DNA from 4 places in the Bacillus sp. MN7755 genome. Region 3 is predicted to be linked to each of the others. Evidence: predicted binding sites of a transcription regulator. Region 3 holds the regulator's gene; each other region holds the start of a gene.

The links. The regulator Rex, encoded in region 3, represses fermentation and respiration genes when NADH is low (regulators of the CRP and FNR family bind a similar motif). The targets are predictions, from matches to a motif close to TTGTGAAATATTTCACAA.
Region 1: the regulator Rex is predicted to act here: its motif matches at 1,638-1,655, upstream of nirB (NADPH-nitrite reductase large subunit).
Region 2: the regulator Rex is predicted to act here: its motif matches at 2,714-2,731, upstream of ACYVEC_RS21485 (L-lactate dehydrogenase).
Region 4: the regulator Rex is predicted to act here: its motif matches at 3,654-3,671, upstream of ACYVEC_RS00890 (DUF1641 domain-containing protein).

The regions. Positions count from the first base shown of each region.
Region 1 is NZ_BTRL01000015.1:280,852-286,910, forward strand. Features, by position in the region: gene ACYVEC_RS18090 (excalibur calcium-binding domain-containing protein) at 1-554, shown strand, start outside; gene ric (iron-sulfur cluster repair di-iron protein) at 757-1,464, shown strand; gene nirB (NADPH-nitrite reductase large subunit) at 1,673-4,078, shown strand; gene nirD (nitrite reductase small subunit NirD) at 4,094-4,411, shown strand; gene ACYVEC_RS18110 (uroporphyrin-III C-methyltransferase) at 4,471-5,895, shown strand; gene ACYVEC_RS18115 (sirohydrochlorin chelatase) at 5,892-6,059, shown strand, end outside.
Region 2 is NZ_BTRL01000017.1:419,080-425,138, forward strand. Features, by position in the region: gene ACYVEC_RS21475 (RNA-guided endonuclease TnpB family protein) at 1-1,058, opposite strand, end outside; partial or broken gene ACYVEC_RS21480 (dockerin type I domain-containing protein) at 1,263-1,481, shown strand; gene ACYVEC_RS21485 (L-lactate dehydrogenase) at 1,653-2,597, opposite strand; gene ACYVEC_RS21490 (DUF4179 domain-containing protein) at 3,175-4,203, opposite strand; gene ACYVEC_RS21495 (sigma-70 family RNA polymerase sigma factor) at 4,196-4,726, opposite strand; tRNA gene ACYVEC_RS21500 (tRNA-Glu) at 5,044-5,115, opposite strand; tRNA gene ACYVEC_RS21505 (tRNA-Ser) at 5,122-5,212, opposite strand; tRNA gene ACYVEC_RS21510 (tRNA-Asn) at 5,220-5,294, opposite strand; tRNA gene ACYVEC_RS21515 (tRNA-Ile) at 5,302-5,378, opposite strand; tRNA gene ACYVEC_RS21520 (tRNA-Gly) at 5,389-5,459, opposite strand; tRNA gene ACYVEC_RS21525 (tRNA-Lys) at 5,473-5,548, opposite strand; tRNA gene ACYVEC_RS21530 (tRNA-Thr) at 5,559-5,634, opposite strand; tRNA gene ACYVEC_RS21535 (tRNA-Phe) at 5,649-5,724, opposite strand; tRNA gene ACYVEC_RS21540 (tRNA-Asp) at 5,737-5,812, opposite strand; tRNA gene ACYVEC_RS21545 (tRNA-Met) at 5,816-5,892, opposite strand; tRNA gene ACYVEC_RS21550 (tRNA-Ser) at 5,920-6,012, opposite strand; tRNA gene ACYVEC_RS21555 (tRNA-Ile) at 6,030-6,059, opposite strand, start outside.
Region 3 is NZ_BTRL01000038.1:7,153-13,211, forward strand. Features, by position in the region: gene groL (chaperonin GroEL) at 1-805, opposite strand, end outside; gene groES (co-chaperone GroES) at 844-1,128, opposite strand; gene ACYVEC_RS29920 (CPBP family intramembrane glutamic endopeptidase) at 1,530-2,279, shown strand; gene ACYVEC_RS29925 (YdiK family protein) at 2,276-2,467, shown strand; gene ACYVEC_RS29930 (redox-sensing transcriptional repressor Rex) at 2,497-3,126, opposite strand; gene ACYVEC_RS29935 (ABC-F family ATP-binding cassette domain-containing protein) at 3,314-5,236, shown strand; gene tsaD (tRNA (adenosine(37)-N6)-threonylcarbamoyltransferase complex transferase subunit TsaD) at 5,699-6,059, opposite strand, start outside.
Region 4 is NZ_BTRL01000001.1:155,979-162,037, reverse strand. Features, by position in the region: gene murB (UDP-N-acetylmuramate dehydrogenase) at 1-100, shown strand, start outside; T-box leader at 201-416, shown strand; gene tyrS (tyrosine--tRNA ligase) at 468-1,730, shown strand; gene ACYVEC_RS00895 (NAD(P)/FAD-dependent oxidoreductase) at 1,921-3,099, opposite strand; gene ACYVEC_RS00890 (DUF1641 domain-containing protein) at 3,144-3,584, opposite strand; gene ACYVEC_RS00885 (winged helix-turn-helix transcriptional regulator) at 4,020-4,364, opposite strand; gene ACYVEC_RS00880 (MFS transporter) at 4,731-5,894, shown strand; gene ACYVEC_RS00875 (aldo/keto reductase) at 5,911-6,059, shown strand, end outside.

The DNA of each region.
Region 1 (6,059 bases), on a different contig from region 3:
ATAACCCAATTGTTGAATTCTTTTCTATTTTAAGTTTTGTTTTATTTGTTTTCTTCCTTGTTCTGGCAATTTTATCTGTAATTAAAAAGACAGGTGTAGCAAAAAAACAATTTATAATCACTGCTATTTTATTTGTCATTTTTGTTGCATTATTAAGTATTTCAGCTCCTTCTTCTGAAAAGACGGCAGCAACTAGTAAACAAGTTGCTTCTAACACTACAGAACACAAAGATAGCGACAAAAAAGAACTAGAAAAAAAAGAAGCGAACGAAAAAACTCAAAAGCAAGAAAATGAGAAGCTTCAAGCTGATGAACAAGCTCGTAAACAAGAAGAGCAAAAACGTCTGGCTGATGAACAAGCTCGCAAACAACAAGAGGAACAGAAAAAATCACAGCAAACTCAAACACAACCTGCTTCAGGAAATACTAGTAGTGCATATTACAAAAATTGTGCCGCAGTTAGATCTGCTGGGAAAGCTCCCCTATATAAAGGACAACCAGGTTATGACTCACATCTTGATCGTGATGGCGATGGAGTTGCATGCGAAAAATAGTAGTAAAAAAGAAGCTTCTAGTAAGCTTCTTTTTTATTATCAGAAACTATTACGACGAATTCCCCTCCCTCTTCCTTTTATAAAACTCATTTCATTATCCTTAAAACTGACACATTATAAGTGATTTCAATCACCACATTGTTTTTCATTTATCGCTATTCTTAATTTAGATATTACATTCAAACTTTATGGAGGCATTCATATGGAACATACATTTACTGAAACTTCTATTGTCGGTGAGATCGTTACACAATCTCCGAAAGCTAGTGATCTTTTCAAATCATATAGAATAGACTTTTGTTGTGGTGGTAATAAAACACTTATTGATGCAATTAATGAAAGAAATTTATCAGCAACAGAAGTACTTACAGAATTAAATACGCTTTATCATAATACGAAACTATTAAATGAATCTGAAATTGATTGGAAAAATGCTTCTTATCGTGAATTGATTGATTATGTAATTAATAAGCATCATCGTTATTTAAATGAAGAGTTGCCGCAGTTAAGCCCATATGTAACGAAAGTATTACGCGTTCATGGAGCGAATCAGCCTCATTTAGCTCAAATTCATAAGCTATTTCATGAACTTAAAATGGAATTAGAACAACATTTAATTAAAGAAGAAACGGAAGATTTCCCATTAATTTTAGAATTCGAACAAAATCCAACTGATGAAAACTATGCAAAGTTACGTAAAGTAGTAGATGAACTAGAAAATGAGCACAATCATGCCGGAAATATTATAAAAGAACTTCGTAAAGTAACAAATGACTTTACTCCTCCAGAAGGAGCTTGCGGCACTTATCGACTTGTTTATCAACGTCTTGAAGCGTTAGAGTCTGATTTATTTGAGCACATTCATTTAGAGAATAATATTTTATTTCCACGTGCAATTACGAGAGCATAAATAAAGTGCAGGACATGAGTATACATACTTATGTCCTGCTTTTTCATTTTGCGAAAAATATCCACATTCCCCTCACACAAATCCGAATTTTAACAAATTGTGAATCATTATAAAAATGTGATAAATATCACATCTCTCCCTTTTTTGATTTTCTATAATAAAAATATAATCCTTTGTTCAACATTTCACATAAAAAGGGGAAACGAAAATGAAAAAACGTTTAGTTATGATCGGAAATGGTATGGCTGGCATACGTTGTATGGAAGAAATATTAAAACATGATAGTGATTCATATGAGATTACTATTTTTGGAGATGAACCACATCCAAACTACAATCGCATTATGCTCTCTCATGTTTTACAAGGCAAAACAAATATGCAAGATATCATTATGAATGAATACAGTTGGTACGAAGAAAACGAAATAACTTTGTATACAAACGAAAGAGTTCAAAGTATTAACCGAGAAGAAAAAATCATTATCACAGAAAAGAATCGTACTCTTACATATGACAAACTCATTATCGCAACAGGTTCTAGTGCTTTTATTTTACCTATTGAAGGCTCCACCCTTCCTGGTGTAACAGGATTTCGAACAATTGAAGATACACAATTTATGATTGATACTGCTACAGAAAAGAAAAAGGCCGTTGTCATTGGTGGTGGATTACTTGGTTTAGAAGCCGCAAGAGGTCTTATTGACTTAGGAATGGACGTACATGTTGTTCATTTAATGCCTAGCTTAATGGAGCAGCAACTAGATACGAAAGCCGCTTCTCTTCTGCGCGAAGATTTAGAAGCACAAGGCATGAAGTTTCTAATGGAAAAGAAAACTGTAAAAATTCTTGGCACAGAACATGTTGAGGGCATTCAATTTGAAGATGGTGAAGTTGTAGATTGTGATTTAATCGTAATGGCTGTCGGAATACGCCCGAATACGCAAATAGCAAAAGATGCTGGTTTAATTGTCAATCGCGGTATTGTAGTTAACGACTATATGCTAACAAATGATGAATCCATTTATGCAGTTGGCGAATGTGCAGAGCATGACGGTATCGCATATGGACTTGTTGCTCCTCTTTATGAACAAGGTGCAATATTAGCAAAACATATAACGAATTTACAAACTGATGGATATACGGGCAGTATCGTCGGTACGCAATTAAAAGTTGCTGGTTGTGATTTATTCTCTGCTGGTCAAATTTATGAAGATGATCAAACGAAAGCAATATCCATCTTTGATGAATGTAAACGTTCCTATAAGAAAGTATTAATTCGTGACAATAAAGTCGTCGGTATCGTTTTATATGGTGACACAGCTGATGGTACACGCCTCTTTAGTATGTTAAAGAAAGAAGAAGATATACAAGAATATACACCAGCTTCCATTCTTCACAAAGCTGGTGAAGAAAGTGAACTTGACGTTGCTACAATGAGTGCGGATGACACGATTTGTGGATGTAATGGTGTTACGAAAGGTACAATCGTTCATGCCATTTTAGAACAAGAGTTAACGACTTTTGAAGAAGTTAAAGGCTGTACGAAAGCCGCAGGGTCTTGTGGTAAATGTCGTCCGCTTGTCGAACAAGTTTTATCTTATACACTTGGAGATGCTTTTGATGCCTCAGCGCAATCTGCCGGTATGTGTGGATGTACACCTTTATCCCGTGATGAAGTCGTAGCGGCGATTCATGAGAAAGGCTTAAAATCACCAAAAGAAGTACGAAATGTTCTTGGTTTTGTACATGAAGATGGCTGTTCGAAATGTCGTCCTGCATTAAATTACTATTTACGTATGGCCATTCCAGAAGAATATGAAGATGATAAATCGTCTCGTTTCGTTAATGAAAGAATGAATGGTAACATCCAGCATGATGGTACATTCTCTGTTATTCCACGTATGTACGGAGGTGTTACAACAGCTGATGATTTAATGAAAATTGCTGAAGTTGCGAAAAAATATGACGTCCCTCTTGTGAAAATTACAGGTGCGAGCCGAATCGGCTTATATGGTGTAAAAAAACAAGATTTACCTAACGTATGGGCTGACTTAAATATGACTTCGGGATATGCGTATTCAAAATCACTTCGTAATGTAAAATCATGTGTTGGTTCTCGTTTCTGCCGTTTCGGTACGAAAGATTCATTAGGACTTGGTATGCTCCTTGAACAATCATTAGAAATGGTAGATACACCTCATAAAATGAAGATGGGTGTAACGGGCTGTCCGCGTAACTGTGCGGAAGTATTGACGAAAGATTTTGGCGTTGTTTGTGTCGAAAATGGATACCAACTTTATATTGGCGGAAATGGTGGTACGGAAGTACGCGAGGCTGATTTTGTAATGATTGTCCCTACTGAAGATGATGTCCTTCGCATCGCTACAGCTTACATGCAATATTATCGTGAAACTGGTATTTACGGAGAGCGTACTGCCTACTGGACTGAACGATTAGGCTTCGATCACATAAAAGAAATACTGCAAGATGTAAATATGGTCACTAAGTTAAATGAACGTTTCCAAACAGCTCGTGGCACATATAAAGAAGCTTGGGGACAAGCACTAGAAACGAAATCATTAAAAGCGATGTATGAAGTAGAAACTGTGAAATAAGGAGCTGTGATCTATATGATACAAACGAAAGAAAAAATAAAAGTTATGCGTGCAGAAGATCTTCCTATTCAAATCGGTAAAGAGGTACAAATGAAAGGTATGTCTATCGCACTATTCCGCCTTTCAAATGGCGATATTCGAGCTGTAGAAAATCGTTGTCCTCATAAAAACGGACCATTAGCCGAAGGAATTGTATCTGGTGAATTCGTATTTTGTCCACTACATGATTGGAAAATTTCATTACTAACAGGTGAAGTTCAAAAACCTGATGACGGTTGTATTCAAACATACGAAGTAGAAGTTATTGATGGTGATATTTATATATACATGTAATTTATAAAAGGAAGCCTTCCCCTGGCTTCCTTTCACATAAAAATAGATGAGGTGCGAATATGAACGGATATGTATATTTAGTTGGTGCAGGACCAGGTGATGAAGGACTTATTACAAAAAAAGCGATAGATTGTTTAAAGCGTGCAGATATTGTTTTATATGACCGCTTATTAAATCCTACCTTTCTTAACTATACAAAAGAAACATGTGAACTTATTTATTGCGGAAAAATGCCAAAGAATCATACTATGCGACAAGAAATGATTAACGCACACCTCCTTCAATTTGCGAAGGAAGGAAAAATCGTAGTCCGCTTAAAAGGCGGAGATCCATCTATTTTTGGCCGTGTTGGTGAAGAAGCAGAAACTCTAGCATCTGCGAATATTCCATATGAAATTGTACCAGGCATTACATCTAGCATCGCCGCTAGTAGCTATGCAGGTATCCCCCTCACCCACCGCAACCACAGTAATAGCGTCACATTACTAACTGGACATGCAAAAGGCCCTTTAACCGATCATGGAAAATATAATTCATCCCACAATAGCGACACAATCGCTTACTACATGGGTATAAAAAACTTACCTACAATTTGCGAAAACTTACTACAAGCAGGAAAAAAAGAAGATACACCAGTAGCAGTTATCGAATGGGGTACAACTGGTAAACAGCGCGTTGTCACAGGTACACTTTCAACCATTGTTCTTATCGTCAAAAACGAAAATATTTCTAACCCTTCTATGACAATTGTTGGTGATGTTGTTTCTTTACGTAATCAAATCGCTTGGAAAGAACGTAAACCATTGCATGGCAAGAAGGTTTTAGTTGCATCTGCAACAAATAAAAAAAGCGCAATCAAGCAAATGTTACAAGAGTCCGGTGCAGAAATATATCAAATTCCAACTTTCAAAAAGAAAGAATACACATTAACACCTAAACAAACCAATGAGATTTTTAGCGTTGATCGCCTAGTATTTTGTTCAGCTGAAAGTGTAGAAATCTTGATGCGATCATTCAGTAAACACCAGAAAGATATTCGTTCCTTACAGGCGAAACTGCAGTATATAAACGTTGCCACTCAAGAAAAACTTATGCAATATGGGCTACTAAGTAAACAAGCAGAGTTCTCTTCCGATACTACTGTTTATTTAGGCAGAAATATTAACCGAATTGCTTTTATTCAAGAAAAAATTGGTGCTGGTTCTTATATGATGACTCATGAATATACAATTGACCATCGCTTCGATGAAATTCATTCTCGTATGCTTTCTGAATTCTCATGGGATAGCATTGTGTTTGAAGGGCGTGCCTCAATTGATACATTTTTATCAGAAATAAAACGTCTTGGCTTTATCGATATTCTTACTCTCCCATTCTCGTATACTGATATTCCAACTTTACACTATGCGAATAAAGTCGGATTCCATAATGTAGATCATCAATTACAAGACTTTATTATGAAGAAAGATTTGGTGGTACGATGAAAGGAATTGTATATGTTGGACACGGTAGTCGCTTGCAAGAAGGCAATGAACAATTCATTCACTTTATTCATTCTGTTATGACAGAACGTAACGAAAGAATTCAAAAAATAGCTTTTCTAGAACTAACAACACCTACCATTTCGGATGCAGTTACAGAAGCAATA
Region 2 (6,059 bases), on a different contig from region 3:
TAGTCGCGACTTATTGTTAGTCCACAAGAACACTCATACGTGCGTTCAGATAGTAGCATATCTTTTCTGTTTCCACAATTACTACACATCTTTGTAGAAGGAAACCACCTATCTACTTTTACAAGCTGTTTTCCTTGTTCTTGTAGCTTATATGCTAAAAATGTCGTGAACATCCTCCAACCGTTATCTGCTACACTCTTACCAAAGCGAAGTGCTCGTGACATTCCTTTCATATGTAAGTCTTCGATTGCTACAACATCAAAGTTCGTAGCTAATTCTTTAGACTTGTGATGAAGGAAATTTTTACGTTGATTGGCGACCTTTTCATGCAACTTCGCTACACAAATGCGTTGTTTATTCCAGCGCACTGAGCCTTTCACACGTCTTGCTAATACTCGTTGTGCCTTTGCTAATCGATTCAGCATCTGACGATAAAAGCGAGGATAATTGGCTTTCTCATCTTCGCTACTCACGTACAATTCGGCCATTGCGAAGTCTAATCCAACTACACTTTCTACTTCTTTCTGAACAATTTCCTTTTCATATTCAGTTAAAACAGACACATAATACTTACCAGTTGGTGTCAGCGAAATCGTGCATGATTTAATGATATGGTTTTGCGGTATCTCTCTATGTTGTTTCAATCGCACTAATTTCAGTTTCGGTAGTTTGATATAACCATGAAATAACATAATATTTCCGTTTACTCGATTTGTTGTATAGGATTTTCTACTCTTTTTACTTTTGAATGTAGGAAAATCACTTTGACCACTAAAAAAATTCTTATACGCAGTTTGCAAGTTTAATTGAGCGTTAGCCAATGCTAATGAATCGACTTCTTTCAACCATTTATACTTCACCTTGTATTTCGCAGGAGTAGGGAATTTTTGTTTCTTTAGTTCTTCCTTGTTCTCTTTGTATTTTTCGTATACTTTTTTCCGTTCAGCTAGCATTTTGTTATATACAAAGCGTACACACCCAAAAGTTTTACGTATCAGATTTGCTTGTTCTTCTGTTGGATACAGACGAAATTTGTACGCCTTATTATGCTTTGTCATATTAATTCATCTCACTTTTCGCCTTGATTTCCCATAAACTGTTTTACTTTATCTACGGCGAGCCACCAAAGGTGATAACACAACATGAACACTGAGTTACTATTATTTAATTTCATGGTTATACCAAAAGTCCCCTCTTATAAGGCTGATTAAATCAGAGGCAAAATAAATAGGAAAACTAAATTTTTCGGACTAAATTAAACCGAAATTATCGCTAGCAACTATGGTAAAAAAGGACTATCTGTGAAGGACGGTGACCTTAACAAAGATGGTATTATCGACGAAAAAGATATTCGCTTCGTTGAAAAGAACTTCTTGAAGAAAGATCTAGATGCATCTAAATCACAAACGCCTGTTGAAAAATCAAAAAGCGGTACACTGGCAGATATTTTAAAGAAATTAGGATTAACGCCTAAAAAATAATAATAAAGAGCACTCTACGTAAAGTAGAGTGCTCTTTTCTATAAACGACCCTTATCCAGCAAAAGGGGTATATTGGGGATATACAAGGGAAACCGGAAAAGGAATTTATATTAAATTATATGAATTCAGAGGTAGGAAGCAGTGTCCTGCCCCTGAATGATTTATCAGATATTATAGTACTGGTGCCATTGTTTCTTTTAATACTTTTACAGAATGAGCGAATTTCGCTTTTTCATCTTCATTTAACTCAAGTTCTACGATTTCACGTACACCTTCGCGGTTAATAACAGCTGGAACACCTACGAAAGCATCTTTCTCACCGTATTGTCCTTCAAGGTATGCAGATACAGTTAATACACTGTTCTCGTTGCTTAAGATAGCTTTAGTTACACGAAGTAGTGACATACCGATTCCGTAGTAAGTTGCACCTTTACGCTCGATGATATGGTAAGCTGCATCACGTACGTTTTCGAAGATTTTGTCTAAGTCTTCTTGTTTGTACTGTTCGTTGTTAGCTAAGATTGTTTCTAGTTTTTGTACACCGATAGTAGCGTGGCTCCATACTGGAAGTTCAGTGTCACCGTGTTCACCAACGATGTAAGCATGAACGTTACGTGGATCTACATCTAAGTAGTCACCTAACATGTAACGGAAACGAGCAGAGTCTAAAGTAGTACCAGAACCGATTACGCGCTCTTTTGGTAAACCAGATTCTTTCCAAGTTACGTAAGTTAAAATGTCAACTGGGTTAGTTGCGATTAAGAAGATTCCATCGAATCCGCTATCCATAATACCGCGAACGATTTGTTTAAAGATTTTTGTGTTTTTCTCAACTAAGTCTAAACGAGTTTCACCTGGCTTTTGTGGTAATCCAGCAGTGATAACTACTAAATCTGCATCTTTACAATCTGCATAGCTACCGCTCCAAACTTTTGTTGGTGATGGAGAGAATGGTACCGCATGGCTTAAGTCCATTGCTTCCCCTTCTGCTTTTGCTTCATTAACATCTACAAGTACGAATTCTTCAGCTACACCTTGGTTGATCATTGAGTAAGCGTAACTACAACCTACAGCTCCTGTTCCTACTAATACTACACGATTGATACCTTTTTTCATGTTAATTTCCCCTCTCTATTGTTCACATCTATTTTTTTATGATTGTTTAAGTAATTAATTAAAATACTAATTTAATGTTGTTTAACTTCTTTACACTCATATTGTAGCACGTATCATTGTGAATTACTTCACAAATTATGACCTATTTGTGAACTTTTTCACATAAAGTGTAAAGTTATTAGAATAGGTGTGGAATCCATTTCAATGGAGGCGTTTTCTTTAGATTGTGAAAGGGTTTTTCTTATGTTTTTGTCGGTAAGTGAAATTATATCAGCGATTTTTAGAATATATCGACCGTAACTCCAAATATATCAGCGATTTTTTAAATATATCGACCGTAACTCAAATTATATCAGCGATTTTTGCAATATATCGACTTACCGACAAAACCCGACAACGTTAACAGTATATAAAACGCCATCCTTTCTGTATATTTCTACAAAAGAATAGCATTTTTTGATTATATGGATACAAATTTATCTTAGCTGGATAGCAATGTTTTTTCCATACACTTCAAGTTAACATACCATCACTTATTAACATTAAATAGACATGGAAACCTAGCCAAGCTCTTCAATTATTGCAGCAACACTGTCGTTTTCAAATCTTCAGCACCTCCATTTTTTAATGTATCATTTAGACCACTAAGATACGCGGGCTCAATTGTTAAGGATTTTGGAGGATTATCCATCGGTGGAAGAGCTAAAACAACATGGTGTCCGTATAGTCCCGTGCTACCAACTTGCAAGCTAACTCCTTCGTAGATTTTTCCTTTATCATCAGTGACAGTATAATCAAGTGCTGGCCAGCTATCATTAGCTTCCATTTCTTTTGGATAATCAAAGGTCAAATCAATCCTCGTTGAAAGTGAAGAAAAGGTTATTTGATCTACTGTTAATGCATAGAGATTATCTTTCGTTAATGTTTTTATATTAGGAGTAAATTTACGAATCTCACCTTCAACTTTTGTAAGAGAAAATGCTACGTTCCATGTTCCTGTTTTTCCAAATAAATCTTCCCCATGGACGGAAACATCAATTTTATCACCAAATTCACCGTAATTAGCCAGAGTGAATTCATGCTGCTCAATAACGGTGTTTCGTCCTTTTGACTTCTGTGAAGTAGAACCAATTGCGGATCTGACTTCTTTCCCATTAATGGTTACATAACTAAGTCCAGCTTTCTCTTCATTACTATTGGAAATAGTATTTTCTCCTTTGTATTCCACTGTGATTACTAAACGTCCACCATCATAAACAGCTTCTTTCACATTCATCGTTAAACCACTATGGTTATCTTGTCTCTCAATTGATGTAGCAAGCTCATCCTTTTCAATTTTATCAGAAGCAATATCATTAAATTGTGCATAAATCGGGCCTATAACTGGAACACTCGATAATGTCTTTGCCATAGTAGGAGAAATGAATCCAAAACCTAAGAGAGAAACACATATTCCACAAGCAACAAGACTAGAATACTTGATTGTTTTTTTTCTACGGTATTGATTTTTCTTAGCTTGAAGCATGGCTGTTTTTTCTCTTTGAATTAATCGGTCTTCTGGTATAGGAATATCATTGATATGGTGATTAAATTCATCTTTATTCATAACTATATCCCTCCTTTAAAATGGGGCGTAAGGCTTGCTTTGCTCGATGTAATTGAGATTTTACCGTTCCTTCTGGAGAATTAAGAACCTCAGCAATTTCCTTAATAGATAAATCGTGATAATACCTTAATAAAATAATAGTTTTGTAAGTAGGATCTAAGAAATTAAATGCCTCGGTTAAATCCAATGATTGTTCTAATGTATTCATGCTCTCTTCTGTACATAAATTAGCAAATATTTCATCATTCGCAACAAATTGTCTAGAAGATTTTCTTACAAAATCAATGGATTTAAAAACAATAATTTTGATAATCCAACTTTGAAATTTCTCCGGCTTTTTTAATTTTCTCAGTGAAAGATATGCTTCATAAATTGTTTCTTGGTATATATCCAGTGCATCTTGTTCATTTCTTACATAAGAATAGGCTGTTCGATATAATTTTGGGCGAACAAAAGTAATGAGTTGTTCAAATGCTTGATCATTTCCTCTTGTTGCTTGTTTTACTAGATAGGCTATGTCCATTTTTATTTCTTCCTCCCTTTACTAATATAGTCGAATGAGAGAATAAAAAGGTTGCAAAAATAAGTGCATAGACATAAATCTTCTACGATTTATTGCAATGATTAATACCCAGCATTAAAAAAAAGACACCAGAAACCCAGATAGAAATAGATGTTTCTATAATAAGCTTTTCATACTCCATCGCTCTCTCCTTTCTATTAGTTAGACGATTCAAATAGAAAAAAGTATACAAGAAATCCATAAAAAAAAGCAGACTATCCAAAGTCCACTTTTACACAACAAAAAAGAGATAGCAGATTATGCTATCTCTTTTAGTATGACCCGTACGGGATTCGAACCCGTGTTACCGCCGTGAAAGGGCGGTGTCTTAACCACTTGACCAACGGGCCAGTTACTGGCAGAGAAGAAGGGATTCGAACCCTCGCACCGCGTTAGCGATCTACTCCCTTAGCAGGGGAGCCCCTTGAGCCACTTGGGTACTTCTCTATAAATATGGCTCCGCAGGTAGGACTCGAACCTACGACCGATCGGTTAACAGCCGATAGCTCTACCACTGAGCTACTGCGGAACAATTATGGTGGGCCTAAATGGACTCGAACCATCGACCTCACGCTTATCAGGCGTGCGCTCTAACCAGCTGAGCTATAGGCCCATAATTGAAAAGCGGGTGAAGAGAATCGAACTCTCGACCAGAGCTTGGAAGGCTCTTGTTTTACCACTAAACTACACCCGCATTAAATTGTAAATGGTGAGCCATGAAGGACTCGAACCTTCGACCCTCTGATTAAAAGTCAGATGCTCTACCAACTGAGCTAATGGCTCATTTTGAAAGTGGTGCCGACTAGAGGACTTGAACCCCCAACCTACTGATTACAAGTCAGTTGCTCTACCAATTGAGCTAAGTCGGCTTGCGATTTCAAAATGGTGGCTCGGGACGGAATCGAACCGCCGACACGAGGATTTTCAGTCCTCTGCTCTACCGACTGAGCTACCGAGCCTTTATGTAAAAATGGCGGTCCCGACCGGGGTCGAACCGGCGATCTCCTGCGTGACAGGCAGGCATGTTAACCACTACACCACGGGACCATTTGGTTGCGGGGACAGGATTTGAACCTGCGACCTTCGGGTTATGAGCCCGACGAGCTACCGTGCTGCTCCACCCCGCGATGATAAAATATTAACTTTAGAAAAAATGGAGGAGGTAGAGGGATTCGAACCCCCGCGCGACTCTCGCCGCCTGTCGGTTTTCAAGACCGATCCCTTCAGCCGAACTTGGGTATACCTCCGAGATATAAACGTCTAATGGTGGACCTTGTAGGACTCGAACCTACGA
Region 3 (6,059 bases):
ATGTACCACGAAGTTTGTTCACTACTAATGTAGCTAACGCTTCGCCTTCTACATCTTCAGCAATGATAAGAAGTGGTTTACCTTGTTGTACCACTTGCTCTAATACTGGTAAGATTTCTTGAATGTTAGAAATCTTTTTGTCAGTAATTAAGATGTATGGGTTATCAAGAACTGCTTCCATCTTATCAGAATCAGTAATCATGTAAGGAGATGCATATCCACGATCAAATTGCATACCTTCTACTACGTCTAATTCTGTTGTGAAGCCTTTAGATTCTTCTAAAGTAATAACGCCGTCGTTACCAACGCGCTCCATTGCTTCAGCAATTAATTGACCTACTTCTTCGTCAGCCGCAGAAATAGCAGCTACTTGTGCGATAGAAGATTTACCTTCGATTGGTTTAGAAATCGTTTTTAATTCTTCAATTGCAGCAGTAACAGCTTTTTCGATACCTTTACGAAGACCCATTGGGTTCGCACCAGCTGTTACGTTTTTAAGACCTTCACGAATCATAGCTTGTGCTAATACAGTTGCAGTTGTTGTTCCGTCACCAGCTACATCATTTGTTTTGCTAGCAACTTCTGCTACTAATTTCGCACCCATGTTTTCGAATGCATCTTCTAATTCAATTTCTTTTGCGATTGTTACACCATCATTTGTAATAAGTGGTGAACCAAATTTTTTCTCAAGTACAACGTTACGACCTTTTGGTCCAAGTGTTACTTTTACTGCGTTTGCAAGAGTGTCGACACCGCGAAGCATCGAACGACGTGCTTCTTCACTAAATTTAATATCTTTTGCCATAATAATTGACCCCCTTGGATTTTTTAAGATTTATATAATTAACCGATAACTGCTAAAATGTCACTTTCACGTAAAATCAAGTAGTCTGTACCTTCATATTTCACTTCAGTACCTGCATATTTTGAGAAGATGATAAGATCACCTGCTGCTACCTCTAAAGCAACACGCTCACCATTTTCAAGCACTCGACCAGTACCTACTGCAATAACTTTACCCTCTTGTGGTTTTTCTTTTGCTGTGTCTGGTAATACAATACCACTTGCTGTTTTTTCTTCCGCTTGAACAAGCTCAATTACAACGCGATCACCTAATGGCTTTAGCATGAACAATAACCTCCTCATTTTGTTATGTAAATTTTATTTATTAGCACTCAAGTCACCCGAGTGCTAACACACTTATAATAATAAATAATCTCAATTTCTTTTGCAAGTAAAAAAATCATAATTTTTTCGCAAATTACGCTATAAACTTTTCTATATAGAGTTCCTCTTCTTCTACCTTTACTATATGAATCGTTGTTTCCACTACTCGTATGTTACAATATGAAAGGACACCCTAAGTTGTTTTCGCTACAAACACAACTTTCTCCTGTCTTCTATTATAATTTCAAATAAGGATTTACAAAAAAAACATAATTTAAGTAAGGTTTATATCGTAGGTAGCATATTTACATGTTATCCTACCTTATCTCATACACTAGAGTTAGAAAGGATGGTTAAACCATTTGAAAAAACAATATTGGTGGGTTATCGTTACATACATTTTAATGCAGTTATCATCAATTGCTGGATTACCACTTCTTCTGAAAACTGGACTTTATGATAACAGGGGATTTACTAGGGAAGAGAAATTTCAACTCATAACTGGTCACTGGGCGATCATTAGCTTCTTTATTGCATTATGTATCGTACTTTGGTTACTTAGAACAGATATTCGCGACAGACATTTAGATAAGATGCGTTCTACTGTTCCAGCTACGATTGGTTGGATTTTTATCGGGTTCTTCTTAGCATTTTTCTCGCAAAGTATTGCTGGCATGATCGAAATGTATGTATTAGGTATTAAACCTGGATCTGAAAATACAGCGAGACTTATGGATATCGCAAGAACGACACCTTGGTTCCTTATCGTTATTTCTATAATCGGACCTATTTTAGAAGAAATCGTATTTAGAAAAATTTTATTTGGTACACTTTATAAGAAGTTTAACTTCTTTATTGCCGCTATCATTAGTTCCCTTGTATTTGCGGCGATTCATTTTGATTTTACTCACTTATTGGTATACACCGCTATGGGGCTCGTATTCGCCTTCTTATATGTAAAAACGAAACGTATTATCGTTCCAATTGCCGCTCATGTTGCAATGAATACATTAGTTGCAGTTGCTCAAGTTTTAGTAAGTAACGAACAAATTCAAGAAATGATTAAAGAAGCTGAAAAAATGCAAGGCTTTATCGGAGGATTTTTAGTATGAGAAACTCACCATTGTTCATGGCTGCATTGTACTTCCTTCTAGGATGTATCTTTACACGCTTCGCCATTACGAACGTAACAGATACAATCTGGAATATGTGGACAATACTATTTGCAGTTATGGCAACGATTGATTTTAATTTGGCACTTCGCCTTATCTTAGTTAAATTCACAAAGAAAAAACAATAATAAAACGCAGAGGTCGCTTCCTCTGCGTTTTATTGTGGATAATTTTTCAAAAAGTAAACAAGTGTTTGTAACTCCACTGCTAAATCAATATGATGAATTCTTATATTGTCTGACACATTTAAGCGTGCTGGTGTGAAATTCAAAATACCATGCACATTTGTTTCTGCCAATCTATCGGCTACAGATTGCGCTACTGTAGCGGGTACTGTTAATATTGCCACTTGTATATCAGTTGATAAACGTTCTTCTAATTCATCTAAGTGATATACAGGAATGCCTCCGATTTCTGTTCCAACTTTCTCTTCACTAACATCAAACGCCATTTCAATTTTTGTATTATTATTTTTCGTGAAATTATAATGTAAGAAAGCGGTCCCTAAATTACCTACTCCAATAAGCGCTACACGTGTTATATCATCTTGGTCGAGTGTTTCACGGAAAAATGATAATAAATAATTTACGTTATATCCATATCCTTTTTTCCCTAACGCTCCAAAGTATGAGAAATCTCTTCGAATTGTTGCGGAATCAACCTTTACCGCTTCACTTAATTCGGCTGATGAAACACGTTGCTTACCAGACAGAGATAAGTTTTGGATAAATCGATAGTATAGAGGCAATCTCTTAGCAGTGGCTTGTGGAATTTTCTGCTGCTCCATATAACCTCTCCTCTCTTCCTATCTTTATTCATATGCTTTAATCAAATACAGAAGTTTAGCACTTATTAAATTCCTTGTATAATAGAAAGAAGAAGTATTCTCTCTGTATTTTAAACTATACACTATTTTTAGTATGATTGAGAAATATAAACATGGCAAAGTTAAGAAATTATTTGAGGTGAAAACATTGATTTTATTACAAGTAAACGCGCTTTCGAAATTATACGGTGCAGAAACGATTCTTGCAAACATAAAATTGGAAGTTCAAACGAAGGATCGTATCGCATTAGTCGGACGAAATGGAGCCGGAAAATCTACATTATTAAAAATAATAGCTGGTGAGCTATCTCATGATGGTGGCGAAATTATAAAACCGAAAGATGTCTCAATCGGATATTTAGCCCAAAATACCGGGTTAGAAACGTCTTTAACAATTTGGGATGAAATGTTAACCGTCTTTACACACTTGCAACAAATGGAGACAAAGCTTCGAAGGCTAGAGCAAGAGATGGGAAAAGAAGAAAACTTTTCAAACGAGGCTACATATGAAAGATTATTAGCTGATTATGACCAATTGCAATTAGATTATAAAGATCAAGGTGGCTACCAATATGAAGCAGATATCCGTTCGATTTTAAGTGGTCTTGGCTTCCCAGTTGAAACGCACCAGACGACGATTTCCACATTAAGCGGTGGACAAAAAACACGATTAGCTCTCGGTAAATTATTATTAACGAAACCAGACCTACTTATTTTGGACGAGCCTACAAACCATTTAGACATCGAAACATTAACATGGCTTGAACAATATTTACAAGGTTATCCTGGCGCAATACTAATCGTTTCCCATGACCGTTATTTCTTAGATAAACTCGTTACACAAGTATATGAAATTTCGAATAAAGAAAGTAGACGATTTGTTGGTAACTACAGTAAATATTTAGACTTAAAATCAGCACTATACGAGCAGGAAATGAAACGTTATGAAAAACAACAAGATGAAATCGCTAAGCTGGAAGACTTCGTTCAAAAAAATATAGCTCGTGCATCTACGACAAAACGTGCGCAAAGCCGTCGTAAACAATTAGACCGAATGGAATTATTAACAAGACCATTAGGTGATTCTAAGTCAGCTTCCTTCCACTTCGATATTGAAAAACAAAGTGGAAATGACGTTTTACAAGTAAAGGATGCAACCATCGGATATGATGAGGATCCGATTATTGAACATGTAACAATGCGCTTAACTCGCGGGGATAGTGTTGCTTTAGTTGGTCCAAACGGAATTGGAAAATCCACATTATTAAAATCACTTGTGAATAAGTTACCCCTATTAAATGGTGATGTTTCTTTCGGATCCAATGTATCTGTTGGCTATTATGATCAGGAACAAGCTAACTTAACATCTTCGAAGCGCGTATTAAATGAATTATGGGATGAATATCCTCTGCAACCTGAAAAGGAAATTCGCACGATACTAGGTAACTTCTTATTCACAGGGGATGATGTACTAAAACCAGTATCTTCTCTGAGTGGTGGACAAAAAGCTCGGTTAGCCCTTGCAAAACTTATGATGCAAAAATCAAATTTATTAATTCTCGATGAACCTACGAACCATCTTGATTTAAATAGTAAAGAGATTTTGGAGAATGCTTTAATCGATTATCCAGGTACTCTTCTATTTGTCTCACATGACCGCTACTTTATTAATCGTGTAACGACAACCGTTGTTGAGTTATCAACAGAAGGTGCACAGGAGTATTTAGGGGATTACGATTACTACGTTGCAAAGAAAAATGAGATGATCGAACGTGCGGAATTAGAGCAAGAAGATGAAGCACCGGTTCAAAAGACAGTTGCACAAGAAAAATTAAATTATCTCGAAGAAAAAGAGCGCAAAAAATTAGAGCGTCAACGTACTCGAAAAATTGAGGAGCTAGAACAAAACATTGTAGTATTGGAAGAAGAAATTGCTACGTTAGAAGATCAACTTTGCTTACCAGAAATATATGCAGATTATGAAAAGGCTAGTGAAATTACAACAAAAAAACAAACACTACAAGAGCAACTCGATGCTTGTATGGCAGAATGGGAAGAATTGCATTTATAAGAGTATGAATAAGGAGGATGTCTCATAAGTCGGGATTTTTGACTATGTGACATCCTTTTTGTTTTCTAGAGCGAAGCAACGTCATCGTACATGAACGTTTTTTGAATATGTCCATCGTAACTGGAACTATATCAACGATTCGACACCAAGTATCGATTTACCGACAAAGTTTGACATCTATACCAATTCGCAAATTAAAAGAAGATTATCTCGAAATATCTTTTCAGATATTCACCATTATTTTATTTCCCGAAAAAGGATATATTCAAAGGTCAGACTTCGTTTGATTTATCCACAACGTTATACACATATCCACCTTTAATATATAAACACAGAAATAACTTTTCCACATTATCCACAATCACTAAAAAAGTTATTAACATTTTATATACACAGTAAAAGCCACATTATCAACAGATAATATGGCTTTTATCCACAAGCTGTGGTTAATTTTGTGTATAACTATGCTTCAATATCTAATCCTGGATTTGCATTTAAAGCTAATGTAGCACGTTTTCCTTGTTCATATGCAATCGTACCTGCCGCTGCAATCATCGCTGCATTATCTGTGCATAAAGATAACGGAGGAATAATTAGCTCAATATTTTCTTTTGGCGCAAATTCTGCCTCCAAACGTGTGCGAAGTCCTTTATTCGCAGCAACTCCACCAGCGAGAAGCAGTTGTTTTACATTATACGCTTCTGCTGCACGAGATGCTTTCGTTACCAGCACATCTATTACACTCTCTTGGAAACTTGCTGCTAAATCTTCCGGTGCAATTTCGATTCCTCGTTGTTTTGCGTTATGCACAGTGTTGATAACT
Region 4 (6,059 bases), on a different contig from region 3:
AGATTACATCGATTTAATTCATTTCGTGCAAAAAACAGTTGAAGAGAAATTCGGTGTGAAGTTAGAGCGAGAAGTAAGGATTATTGGAGAAGATAAGTAATAAAGGAATACGTATGAAGATGGGAATTATTTTAAAATAATATTTGGCGATTATTGACAATTTGTTTTTAATTCAATATAATGGCTAATAATTTAACAAATAACATACGTTGAAAGAGCCCAGTAGCAGTTTGTCACTGTTAACGAGAGAGCTAGGGGTTGCTGGAACCTAGCACAAACAAACTTGCGAATTACACTCTGGAGTATCTTAGGTAATGCTAAGCGGATTGGCAATCGATATTATTGCTAAGAGTGGTATGAGTAGCTATGCTATTTATACAAACTGGGTGGTAACACGGTGAATAATCGTCCCTATGTCATAGACATAGGGATTTTTTGTTTTTAAAAAATAAAGGGGATGACAAAAGATGAATATCATTGATGAATTAGAATGGCGCGGCGCCGTTAATCAACAGACTGATGAAGAAGGTTTACGTAAGCTAGTAGAAGAGAAAAAGATTTCACTATACTGCGGAGTGGATCCGACTGGTGATAGTATGCATATCGGACATTTGATTCCGTTTATGATGATGAAGAGATTCCAGTTAGCTGGCCATCATCCAGTTATTTTAATTGGTGGGGCAACAGGAACAATTGGTGATCCGAGTGGACGTCAATCAGAACGCCAACTTCAAACGTTAGAAGTAGTTCAGCATAATGTAGATGCGTTAACAGCACAAATGAAAAAGCTATTTGATTTTGGCGGAAATAGCGAAGTGAAGATGGTAAATAACTACGACTGGACACATGAAATAAACATTATTGAGTTTTTACGTGATTACGGAAAAAACTTTAGCATTAATAGTATGTTAGCAAAGGATATTGTAGCAAGCCGTTTAGATACAGGAATTTCTTTCACGGAATTTACGTACCAAATCTTGCAAGCGATGGATTTCCATCACTTATACACGAAAGAAGATGTGCAACTGCAAATTGGTGGTAGTGACCAATGGGGAAATATTACGAGTGGATTAGATTTAATTCGTAAGCTAGAAGGGCACGAAGCGAAAGTATTCGGATTAACGATTCCGTTATTATTGAAATCAGATGGTACGAAGTTCGGTAAATCGGCAGGTGGCGCTGTTTGGCTTGATCCTGAAAAAACGACACCGTTTGAATTTTACCAATTCTGGGTAAATACAGATGACCGTGACGTAGTCAAATACTTGAAATACTTTACATTCTTAACGAAAGAGCGCATTGATGAATTAGCGGTGAAGGTAGAAACAGAGCCTCATAAACGTGAAGCGCAAAAAGTATTAGCGGAAGAAATGACGAAATTCGTTCACGGAGAAGAAGCATTCCTGCAAGCTGTGAAAATTACAGCAGCGTTATTTAGCGGAGATATTAAATCGTTAACAGCTGATGAAATTGAACAAGGCTTTAAAGAAATGCCAACATTCCAGTCTTCAAAAGAGACGAAAAACATCGTAGAATGGCTAGTTGATTTAGGAATTGAACCATCTAGAAGACAAGCACGCGAAGACATTAATAATGGTGCGATTTCTATGAATGGTGAAAAAGTAACAGATGTGGGCACGGATGTTACTATAGAGAATTCATTTGATGGGCGATTTATTATTATCCGTAAAGGGAAGAAGAACTATAGCCTTGTGAAGTTAGGAGAATAATTTGTGTGAAAGGATGGGAGTAGGAAGAATACTTCCATTCTTTCATATACACAATTTAGACATAAAATAATCAGTAAATTTAGATAATTAGAAGGGTTATATTATTCTTCTGCCGAATAAATAAGTTAGAGAAAATTACGGATAAAAATAGCCCGAACCATGCAGGGCATGATTCGGGCTTATATTCAGATTAGTAAGCTAAGCTGAATAGACCTTTAATGTGTGATAAGTAACGAACGTTACTTGCTTCTTTCATTAATGATGCTGGTAAACCTTTAAGTGGAGTATTGCTTGCTCCGATTGTAGCAACAGCATCTTTACGTCCTAGACTAGCAAGTGTTCCAGAGTTTACAGGTGCGAACTCTTCGAATGCTTTGCCTTCTAGTGCTGCGTATAAGTTGTATCCAATTAACTCACCCATTTGCCAAGCAATTTGTGCAGTTGGTGGGTATGGACGTCCGTCTGGAGCGAAGACAACAGCGCTGTCTCCAGCAACGAATACGTCTTTGTGAGAAGTAGATTGTAGGTATGCATCAACTGTTGCACGGCCACGGTTTACTTCAAGACCTGATTCACCGATTAGTGGGTTACCTTGTACGCCGCCTGTCCAAACGAATGTGTTAGCAACAAGTTTTTGACCGTCTTTTAAGTCGATTTCATTGCCAGCAACGTTTGTTACAGGAAGACCAGTTAAGAATGTAACGCCGCGTGCTTCTAGGCTAGTAGTTGCACGTTCGATTAAGTGGTCTGGTAATACTGGAAGGATTTTTGGACCTGCTTCAACAAGAAGAAGTTTCACTTCTTTTGGATTTACGCCGTGGCTTTTTGCAAGTTTAGGCATAATGTCAGCAAGCTCACCAACTAGCTCAACGCCAGTTAATCCGCCACCACCGATTACGATTGTAGCATCAGCTTCGTTTTTTGTTTTCGCGTATTCACGAATACGGTCTTCAACGTGTTTGTAGATTTTGTTTGCATCAGCAGCAGATTTTAATACCATGCTGTTTTCTTCTAGTCCTGGAATACCGAAGTAAGCAGTTTTACTTCCTAAAGCAACTACAAGTGCATCGTAAGATAAAGTAGTGCCGCCAGCTAGTTTAATTTCTTTGCTATCAACTGAGAATGACTCAACTGTTGCAATTTTAAGATCGATGTCTTTACCTTTGAAAAGCTTTGTAAGTGGCATTGCAATTGCTTGCTCAGCAACGTTACCAGCTGCAAGGCGGTGTAGTTCAGTGATGATTTGGTGTGTTGGGTATTGGTTAATCACTGTAACTTGTGCTTCTGATTTGCTGTAATATTTACGTACGTTTAAAGCGGCAAGAAGACCGCCATAACCAGCGCCTAAGATGACAATTTGTTTTGACATAGTATGATATCCCCCGTCTTTACTAATTGTTGTTATAAGTTAACTTATTTATTGTTACGTTCTGCACTAATTTGAAGATATGCGTTCACAAAGCGGAACATTTTTTGTGCTTGTGGATCTTTTAGTAATTTTAATAGACCGAATAGGCCAATAACTTCGTTGCTTTCGTCAGCACGATCTTTCGCTTCGATTGCAGTTGCAGCCATGCTTTTCACTGTATCTTTTACAGGTTCTACAAGCTCTGTGATTGCACCAACAGTGTCGCTTTTTAATACTTCATCAGTAGCAACAGTTTGAGCGAAGTCATAAGACTTAGTTAAAATGTTAACAAGCTCAGTTAATTTTGGAAGCTGTTCCACTAGTGTTGTTAATGATTCTTGTACCTCAGGTTTTAACAACTGATCAAGTACATCAAGTTGTCCTTGGCTAGCAGAAATTTGTACAGTTTCTTGTTCTGGCTTTGTTTGAGTCATAGTTTCTGGCATCTCCAATTCTCCTTTACGATAGCAATACTCTTATTTTTTATAAGTAAGATAGTAAACGTTTACGAAACATTATACAAAGTTTCACAAAACACAATAAAATGCCTTTAAATTTATGACAGCAAGTAAGCTGCAAGCATAAATCTAAAACCATAACGTCTTACCTATTATTTATGAACTGTCCGATATATGGCTTGTCCGCATAATGGAAAAGCTCCGTTACCGGAAAGTGTATATAATATATATCCTATATTATATACTATATACACCTATGTTAACATAAAAATGATTCCTAATTATTTGATATTGAGTGTATAATGTAGTACTGACAAGGTATGAAAGCGTATAAAATATTTTGTTTCAGTTAGAAATGTACATATATAATAAGAAAAAAAGGAAAAAATGAACAAATTCATGTTCGTTTTTTCCTTTTTCCTATTATTCACCTTCCACAATTAGCATCGATGTGTTACCTTCCTTTTCAAGATGGCATTCGCCCCAAGAACAAAGAGAATCAAGAATGGATTCTAAAGACCAACCGTAATCAGTAAGAGAATATTCTACTTTTGGTGGAACTTGATTGTATACCTTTCTTTGAATAACGCCGTCGTCTTCTAATTCACGTAATTGCTGCGTTAACATTTTTTGTGTAATACCAGGCATTGAACGTTTTAGTTCACTCGTTCTCTTTGTACCTTTCGTTAAGTGACAAAGAATAACAACCTTCCATTTGCCGCCGATAACTTCTAAGGTCGCCTCTACAGGAATATTATATTTCTTCATATGAAACCCTCCTTGTGTGAGTGTTAAATAATACAAATGTCACTTTTTAGTACCTATAGCACTTTAAAGTACGTACTTTTTATCATGTTAAATATGTTTCATAATAGCACATGTAAGAGGCAAATGAGTAGTACGGTACTGAAAAGTGACTATGTTACCTTTTGGTGCCTATAGTACTTTAAAGTGCGTTCTTCAAAAAAAGAATGAAACCATTCATAATAGCATTTGTAGAGATTAAATATATTTTTTAGAAGATAAAAGGGCCTTTTTATCGCACTATTATGATTGGATTTCTTGTAATAAGGAGGAATTCAATTGAGTTCATATACAGTACCATCTTCCGAAGTTCAGACGAATCGAAGAAGTATGTTTGCTTTATTAGCACTAGCAATTAGTGCGTTTGGGATTGGTACGACCGAGTTTATTAGTGTCGGTTTATTACCATCCATTTCAAAAGATTTAAATGTTTCGGTTACAACAGCTGGTTTAACTGTTTCCCTATATGCGTTAGGGGCGGCAGTAGGAGCTCCTGTTTTAACAGCGTTAACGGCTAGTATGTCGAGAAAGACATTATTAATGTGGATTATGGTTATTTTCATTATTGGTAATGGTATTGCGGCAGTAGCCACAAGCTTCACTATATTAATTATCGCAAGGATTGTAGCTGCGTTTGCACATGGTGTGTTTATGTCGATAGGATCTACAATCGCGGCCGCAATCGTACCAGAGAATAAACGTGCTAGCGCAATTGCGATTATGTTTACTGGATTAACAGTTGCGACTATTACAGGTGTGCCAATTGGTACCTTTATTGGGCAACAATTTGGCTGGAGAGCGTCATTTATGGCGATTGTTGTAATTGGAATTATTGCTTTTATCGCAAACAGCATACTAGTCCCATCTAATTTGAAAAATGGTGTACCTGTATCGTTTCGTGATCAATTCAAACTAATTAAAAATGGAAGACTATTACTTGTTTTCATTATTACTGCACTTGGATACGGCGGTACATTCGTAACATTTACGTATTTATCACCGCTATTACAAGAAGTAACAGGGTTTGAAGCAAGTACTGTTACTATCATTTTATTAGTGTATGGAATTGCCATTGCGATAGGGAATATGGTCGGCGGAAAGTTATCGAATCATAATCCGATTCGAGCGCTATTTTACATGTTCTTGATTCAAGCGATTATATTATTTGTTTTAACATTTACAGCGCCATTTAAAGTAGCTGGATTAATCACAATTATTTTCATGGGACTATTCGCATTTATGAATGTTCCGGGGCTGCAAGTATATGTAGTTATATTGGCAGAGCGCTTTGTTCCGAGTGCGGTCGATGTTGCTTCAGCAATTAATATTGCCGCATTTAACGGAGGAATCGCTTTAGGTTCTTATATAGGTGGCCTTGTAACGAATTCATTAGGGTTAATCCATACTGCTTGGGTAGGCGGCATTATGGTAGTAGCTGCTGTTATTTTAACAGCGTGGAGCATGACATTAGAAAAAAGAGATCAAGCAAAATAAAAGGAGAGAAAATAAAATGAAAAACTTACAAAGTAAAGCAGTATTAAATAATGGTGTAGAAATGCCTTGGTTCGGTTTAGGTGTATTTAAAGTAGAAGAAGGACCAGAACTTGTAGAAGCTGTAAAATCAGCGATTAAAGCAGGATACCGCAGTATCGATACAGC